DNA from 2 places in the Neobacillus sp. 19 genome. Region 1 is predicted to be linked to the other one. Evidence: predicted binding sites of a transcription regulator. Region 1 holds the regulator's gene; the other holds the start of a gene.
What was found. Region 1 encodes Rex, which represses fermentation and respiration genes when NADH is low (regulators of the CRP and FNR family bind a similar motif). Its sites were predicted from a motif close to TTGTGAAATATTTCACAA; they were not measured.

Region 1 (4,217 bases):
CAAGTGCGGGCAATTTTTTTATGATGGTTTTTAACAGTGTCGATTTTCCGATTCCATTCGGACCAACAAGAGCAATACTCTCTCCTTTATAGGCGCGGAAGGTGATGTCCTCTGAAACCATCTCACCCTCATACCCGACGGCAAGTGAATCCACCGTTAAAACGTCATTCCCGCTTTGTTTTTCAATTTCAAACGAGAAGGTTGCCGATTTTTCGTCCCCAAGCGGACGATCCATCAGCTCCATTTTTTCGAGCTTTTTCCGGCGGCTTTGCGCTCGCTTCGTGGTCGAAGCCCGCGCTAAATTTCGTTGGATAAAGTCCTGCAGATTAGCGACTTCTTGCTGCTGCTTCTCAAAGAGTTTCATATCGCGCTCATAATTGGCCGCTTTTTGCTCAAGGTAGGCACTGTAGTTCCCGGGAAACCGCCCGATTTGCTTGCGGGATACCTCATAGACCTGCGTCACAACCTTATCTAAAAAATAGCGGTCATGAGATACGATTAAAATCGCGCCATCATAGCTCTGTAAATATTGTTCGAGCCATGATAATGTATCAATATCGAGATGGTTGGTAGGCTCGTCCAGAATCAAAATGTCGGGACGCGTTAACAGCAGCTTTCCAAGGGCAAGACGGGTTTTCTGTCCGCCGCTTAAACTGGAAATCATCAGGGTGCTGTCGTGAAAGTTAAGGCCATGCAGAACGGAGCGGATATCGGCTTCGTATTGATAGCCCCCTTGCTCCTTAAATTTTACTTGGAGCAGATCATATTCTTTTAAAATCCGTTCGTATTTAACAGGGTCCTCGAAAATAGCAGGGTCGGCCATTTGTTCTTCCAGCCTGCGCAGTGACTTTTCCATTGCACGCAAGGGTTCGAACACGGTCAACATTTCTTCCCAAATAGATAATTTGGACTCAAGTCCGGTATTTTGCGCTAAATAGCCGATGGTCACTTCTTTCGGCTTTATAATCTCACCGCCATCATGTGACAAATGACCGGCAATAATTTTCAATAATGTCGATTTTCCTGCGCCGTTGCGGCCGACGAGGGCGACACGGTCACGGGTTTGTAATTCCAGCTTTATATTCGATAAAATAAGGTCAGCGCCATAATATTTTTGTAATTGATTAACCTGTAACAAAATCATCTAATTTCACCTCTATATACATACTAATAGTGTACCGTATAACCGGATTACGGGCAATAAAGCCAATGGCTATCAAAAAAGTTCAAAGTTTCACACACATTTTAGGAAAAATAGTGTATTATTTTTGGATAGGAGGAATATTTTTATGGCAGAATTTACACATTTTAATGAAGAGGGCAGAGCAAAGATGGTCGATGTCAGTGATAAACCAGAAACGGCACGTACCGCTCTTGCTCATTCCAGCATAACGGTCAGTAAAGAAATTTTTGAAAAAATAAATAACCAAGAAATGAAAAAAGGCGATGTGCTAGCAGTGGCTCAAGTTGCAGCAGTCATGGCTGCAAAAAAGACGTGGGATTTGATCCCGATGTGTCATCCGATTCCATTAACAGGGGTAAATATCTCTTTTACATGGGAAGAGGGCGGGCAAGATCAGGTTCAATTACATATTGCTGCAGCTGTTAAGACAAAAGGGAACACAGGTGTGGAAATGGAAGCGCTAACAGCTGCTTCGGCCTGTGCATTAACCGTTTATGATATGTGTAAGGCAGTTGATAAAGGGATGGTCATTGGGCCAACCTATTTAGTCGAGAAAACTGGCGGAAAAAACGGTGACTTCAAGCGAACGGAACAAGTGAAATAATAACATACATTCAAAAGGGGTGTGGGAGAATATGAGTAATGAAACGATGAAGATACCACAGGCGACAGCCAAACGGCTGCCCCTCTATTATCGATTTTTGAAAAATTTGCATAGTTCAGGCAAGCAAAGGGTTTCATCAGCAGAATTAAGTGAAGCGGTAAAAGTGGATTCGGCAACGATTCGACGCGATTTTTCTTATTTCGGCGCATTAGGGAAAAAGGGCTATGGATACAATGTCAATTACTTATTAACATTCTTCCGTAAAACACTTGACCAGGATGAATTGACTAAGGTTGCCTTAATCGGGGTGGGGAATCTTGGTACAGCCTTTTTAAACTATAATTTTTTAAAAAATAATAACACAAAAATTGCCTGTGCCTTTGATGTCGATCCGGCAAAAATGGGCACGATGATTCGTGAAGTACCTGTTTTTCACATGGATGAGTTGGAGAAAGTGTTAGTGGAGGAAGACATACATGTTGCCATTCTAACCGTTCCAGCCCAAGCAGCACAGATGATCACGGACCGGCTTGTGAATGCCAATGTAAAGGGGATCTTAAATTTCACCCCAGCAAGGTTAAATGTCACATCCTCAATCAGGGTACATCACATTGACTTGGCAGTAGAACTCCAGTCACTGGTCTACTTTTTAAAGCATTATCCGACAGTGGAAATAGAAGAATAATGTCGATTAAGACTTTTCACAGAAATTGTGGAAAGTTTTTTTATTGCCTTCTTTACAACGTAACAGTGTTATGTTACATTAAAAACCAGAAAGGGGATATTAAAAATGAGCGAGGGGTTAATTTCGAAAAAAGATTTATTAGATATGGCAGGAATCTCGTACGGTCAGCTGTATCGCTGGAAGAGAAAGGATCTAATTCCTGAGGACTGGTTTATTCGAAAATCAACGTTTACGGGGCAGGAAACCTTTTTTCCAAGAGAAAAGATTTTAGAGCGAATTGATAAGATTCAAACGATGAAAGAAAACCTATCATTGGATGAGCTGGCTGACATGTTTTCACCTAACGTAACAGAGTTGCATTTCACGAAAGAGGAACTGTTGGAGCGTAACATTGTTTCGAGTGCAGTAATGGACGTATATTTGGAAACTGAAAAGGGCGGAACACATTTTGATTTTTCAAGAATTCTTGAAGTCTATGTATTAGAGAAGCTGCTGCAGTCCGGAGAAGTTAATCTAGATGAAGGGAAAATGCTGCTTCAAGTCTTAAAGGATCATAGGGGATCGATCAAACAAAAAAATGCTGAGTTAGTGCTGACGAGAAAACTGGGGGTTTCATCCTGTTTATTACTGATCAATGCGGAAGCTGTTCAGTTTGACCAAGGGACGAAAGTGATGGTTCAGCTTTCACTCGTGAACTGTATGGAAGAGATTAAGGCGAAGTTATTATAAAGGAGAATGATCATGGATACGCAAAAAAGGGGAGACTTGAATATTAACGGCTTTGGCTCGGCAAACGGCGGGCAATTTCGCCATGTAACCATCAATGGCAAAGGAACCGTTAACAGTGATATCGACTGTGTCGAATTCGATTGCAATGGATCGGGAACGGTAAATGGAAATGTTGTAACGAACAAAGCTAAGATTAACGGAAACGGAAAAGTGAAAGGAAATCTTGACTGTAAATCATTATCAGTCGATGGAACGGCGAAAATTGAACATAACCTTTACGCGGAACAGTTCAACGTGGCGGGGAAGACCTCTGTCGGAGGAAAGCTAAAAGCGGAGGAAATCAGCATTAAGGGCAGGCTGACCGTTGAGGGAGATTGTGAAGCGGAATCGTTTAAAGCGGAGTCACTGTTTATCATTGGCGGGCTTTTAAATGCGGATGAAGTGGATATTAAGATTTTTGGAGAGTGCAAAGTTAGAGAAATAGGCGGGCAAACCATTCGTATTAAAGACAAACCGGCATTAATGGGATTATTTAAGTCGTTTATTCAAACCCAGCTGGAAACGGAATGTATCGAAGGGGACAAAATCGAATTAGAAAATACGAAGGCGGCTGTTGTCCGCGGCAACGAGATTACCATCGGGCCAAAATGTGAGATTGGTCTTGTTGAATATAGCGGAAAGCTTTCAGTTGACAAAAAGGCAGTTGTGAAAGAGTCGAGAAAGATATAAAGGGGGAGAAAGAAGTGGAAAAAGGTCAAAATCTGACGATCAATGGTTCAGGCAATTATCCTGGCGGCCGGTACGATAAGGTGAGCATCCGCGGGGAAGGGACGATTGAAAGTAATGTAGAATGTTCTACGTTTCATATATACGGCACGAGTGAGGCATTGGAGAATGTGAAAGCCGGATCTGTAAAAGTGATCGGTGAAACGGTAGTGATGGGGAAAATGGAGTCTGGTGACATGTTGGTAATGGGGACGTTGTCCATTGCTGGTGAATCAGCTTTGAAAAAAATC
Region 2 (4,217 bases), on a different contig from region 1:
CTTTGCATCATTAATCGTATAGGTCATATGCAACGTTTTACCTGCTTTCAGTTCACTAAACGAGAGTGATACCTTTTTGCCGTCTACCACCTTGGTAAGCTCTTGTTCAGCAACCAAGGGTTCCTCCTTTGCTGTCTCTCCCTCAACATGCTGCCAATGATTTTCAATACTGCTGTCTCCGCCTCCTTTAGGCGTAAATTCAGCAATGATTTTATAGTCCCCGCCAGCAGGGAAGCCGGTGGTAATATTAAATTCCCCGTCTCCCTTATATTTGGGATGTATGTGGGAAAAGTAAGATAAATCCTTACTAACAATAAATAAATGCATTTTTTTCTCATGGACGGTTTCGAATTTTTTGATGGGTTTATTGGAAGTGTCTGTAATTAAAATGGAAATGGGAATCTTTTCATTTGCCTTTGGCTGGACCGTAATCGTCCATTTGGATTTTGTTGGGATGACATTCGTTGGGGCGGCGCTCATTTTATGATCCATTGTTGATTTTGGGACTTTAATTGAATTACAGGCAGACAGGGATACAGTAGTGATTAGGAGTATGGCAAGAATGAAATTTTTCAACGGACATTCCCCTTTCTTAGCTTCATTCATTCATTTAATGTACATTACCTAAATAAGTAAATGCAAGAATTTTATGTAAGTTTCTTAGTCAACTAGATTAAAAACCATGATAATATATAGAGAAGACTCGAAACATTTTTAGTCTAAATGACGTCTTGTTTTAAAGATGAATGCTTCCAAGGCCATTTGAATAAAAGTAAAACATGGGGGAATTGAGGCTTTGATACCATTATATTTGTTGCATGTAACAGCAGTCGAGCACAGTGAAAGCATGCTTTGGACGTTTATAACCTGCAATATATTTGTCGTCACTTCCGGAATCATTTTTATCTATAAATTATTTACGCAAAAAAAAGTGCGTGTGGCCGGAATCGCCTTTGGGATTGCATTAGTAATAAATTATATTCTGATTGCCATTTTTGGAGACCCATTTGACCTTCTGGGATAAGGTGAGGAGAGGGGATGATCTGTTTGAAATATTACCGTTTATGGGTTCTGGCATTTTTATTAAAATTCATCGGTTCCGCATGGGATGCTTCGTATCATTTTAAATATTTATTTGAAGAATATTCGATTCCTCATATTGTTAATACTCTTGGATTTGTTCTGGGTGGATATTTGTTATTTAAAGAGTGGCGGCGCGCACAATACATGGACCAGTTTTCAAGAAATCTGATCACCATTGGATACGTTTTATTCCTCATCGGAATTCCATTGGATTTTACGTACCATATTGCTTACGGGATTGATTTAACCACATGGAGTCCAACTCATTTTATTTATTATATTGCAACCGGCATCATGATCTTTGGAGTCTGGCGGGGATATTACTTGTTTACCGGAGATGTGAAGCCGGATTGGAAGTCGATGCACACGTGGTTCGCGATGTTCCTCCTCGAATGCTTAATGTTTCCTAATATGCAGCAGGAAAATGGGGCGATTTCTTATGATCAATACATCCATGGAAAATCCATTGCCTCACAGGAAATCCTTGAGTTGATTTCCGATCCGGCATCGCAAATCTTTGGCGGCATTCCGGAATGGGTGTACCCCATCTATTCCGTTCTGATGGTGGCATTGCTTACGGTGTTGATCATTCGAATTTGCCGGAACTTTACTATACCAGTAATGGCAGCGGTTCTTTATATATTCCTTAGATTTGTTGGTAAAGCCATTTTTGCGGCGGTTGGATATCCAACATCCTATGTACCGATTACATTACTTTTGATCCCGCTATGCTTTTTCTTGTTTAAGAAGATGAATTGGTTGGCAGGACTCACAGGCAGCCTCGCTTACTTCCTTGTTTTGTTCGCGATCCATAAGTTTGATATCCTGATTACTCCGCCATTAGAACTATGGGAGCTCGTCCCAGCTGTTATTTTAGGTGCTCTCGTTCCTGCAATTAATGCATTATATAAACCACACCCAGCATTAAAAAAGAATAAACAACTTGCATAACGTAAAAAGGGTGTCAGGCACCACATGGTGCCTGACACCCTTTTTGACAATAATGTGAAATGATTCACATTTATGAGTAGAATGTGACGAACTTCACAAATTTAAAGCGATAAGGCGATTACAATATAGTTATAGAGCAAAACATAAAAAACGTGATTAACTAGATAGGGAGTGACCCACTGATGAAAAAATTAGTGATGATCGGGAACGGGATGGCTGGGGTCAGGACGATTGAAGAAATTATCAAACTGGCACCGGAACAATTTGAAATAACGATTTTTGGACAGGAACCATACCCAAACTACAATCGGATTAAGTTATCAAATATTCTTCAAGGTGACACAAACTTTGAGGAGATCATTATCAATCCGCTAGATTGGTATAAAGAAAATAATATTCAACTATTTACAGGTGAAGCAGTTGAACAAATTGATTTAGAAGCAAAGTGTGTCATCAGTGATCAGGGTCGTGAAGTTGAGTATGATGAATTGATTATTGCGTCTGGCTCCAATTCTTTCATCCTGCCCATCCCAGGTGCAGACAAAATCGGCGTCACCGGGTTTCGTGATATTCAAGATTGTGAAATGATGATCAAATCATCAAAGCAATATAAAAAGGCAGTGGTCATCGGCGGCGGTCTGTTAGGGCTTGAAGCAGCAAGAGGCCTGCTGAACCTTGGAATGAAAGTCGATGTGGTACACTTGATGCCGCATCTAATGGAACGCCAGCTTGATCCGATTGCATCGTCATTATTACGAGCAGAACTAGAAGCACAAGGCATGAATTTCTTAATGGAAAAAGAAACCGTCGAAGTTCTCGGAGACAAGCGTGTGAGCGGATTGCGCTTTAAAGATGGCTCCGAGGTCGAAGCCGACCTTGTAGTGATGGCGATTGGGATTAAGCCAAATACAGCTGTCGCAAAGAACAGCGGAATTTTCGTCAATCGCGGCATTGTCGTTAATGACTTTATGGAAACCAGTGTGCCGAATGTGTACGCTGTTGGGGAATGTGCCGAGCACCGAGAGATGGTTTATGGATTGGTTGCGCCACTATACGAACAAGGAAAAGTGCTTGCAAACCAGATCTGCGGCACCGCCGGAAAACCGTACGAAGGATCTGTTACTGGTACGCAGTTAAAGGTAGCCGGTGTCGACCTTTTCTCTGCAGGAGAAATTTTCGAAGATGGTTCGACTAAATCGATCATGATTTACAATGAGTATGACGGCATCTATAAACGGGTGCTAACAAGAAATAATGTGATTGTCGGGATTGTTCTTTATGGCGATACAAAGGATAGCACAAGGCTGTTCCGGATGCTGACGAAAAAAGAAGATATCAGCGGGAATTCCATTTTCCACACAGAATGCTCCGGAAGCGGGGCGAGTGATGATATTGCAGCCATGCCAAATGATGAACTCGTTTGTGGCTGTAATGGGGTAACCAAAGGGGCCATCGTTGAAGCGATTAAAACGCAAGGGCTCACAACCCTTGATCAAGTCAGCCATTGCACAAACGCCGGCCGTTCCTGCGGACGCTGTAAACCAATGGTCAGCAGCATTCTGGCCCATACACTTGGTGACCAATTCGATGCTGCCGCTGCGCAAAAGACGAGCATTTGTGGTTGTACGACGATTAGCCGCGAGGAATTAGTGGCTGAAATCAAGGCGAAGGGCTTATCAAGTGTAAAAGAGGTCATGAACGTGCTGGAGTGGAACAATGAGGAAGGCTGTACGAAATGCCGCCCTGCAATCAACTACTACCTAGGCATGATTCATATGGATGAATACAAGGATGACCGTGATTCCCGCCTCGTTAATGAAAAAATGCACGCCAATATTCAAAAGGACGGCACCTACTCCGTTGTGCCAAGAATGTACGGCGGAGTTACAACCGCTGCTGATTTGAAAAAAATTGCTGAAGTGGCTGAAAAATACAATGTGCCGTTGGTAAAATTAACCGGCGGACAGCGGATTGGATTGTTCGGGGTGAAAAAAGAAGACCTGCCGGGCATGTGGGAAGACCTTGATATGCCATCCGGCTATGCTTACGGAAAAACGCTTCGAACCGTTAAGACTTGTGTTGGTGCGCAATTCTGCCGCTATGGCACACAGGATTCCATGGCACTCGGAATCGAGCTTGAAAAGAAATTTGAACGTTTGGATACACCGCATAAAGTGAAAATG

Region 2: a site for Rex is predicted at 2,087-2,104, ahead of nirB (nitrite reductase large subunit NirB). Genes of this name have one in related genera too.

The regions. Positions count from the first base shown of each region.
Region 1 covers NZ_JBMPZU010000099.1:122,105-126,321, forward strand. Annotated here, with positions in the region: gene ACO1D1_RS26920 (ABC-F family ATP-binding cassette domain-containing protein) at 1-1,144, opposite strand, end outside; gene moaC (cyclic pyranopterin monophosphate synthase MoaC) at 1,290-1,787, shown strand; gene ACO1D1_RS26930 (redox-sensing transcriptional repressor Rex) at 1,819-2,472, shown strand; gene ACO1D1_RS26935 (YhbD family protein) at 2,578-3,201, shown strand; gene ACO1D1_RS26940 (polymer-forming cytoskeletal protein) at 3,214-3,930, shown strand; gene ACO1D1_RS26945 (cytoplasmic protein) at 3,945-4,217, shown strand, end outside.
Region 2 covers NZ_JBMPZU010000013.1:24,587-28,803, forward strand. Annotated here, with positions in the region: gene ACO1D1_RS03070 (hypothetical protein) at 1-576, opposite strand, end outside; gene ACO1D1_RS03075 (hypothetical protein) at 797-1,024, shown strand; gene ACO1D1_RS03080 (hypothetical protein) at 1,048-2,034, shown strand; gene nirB (nitrite reductase large subunit NirB) at 2,217-4,217, shown strand, end outside.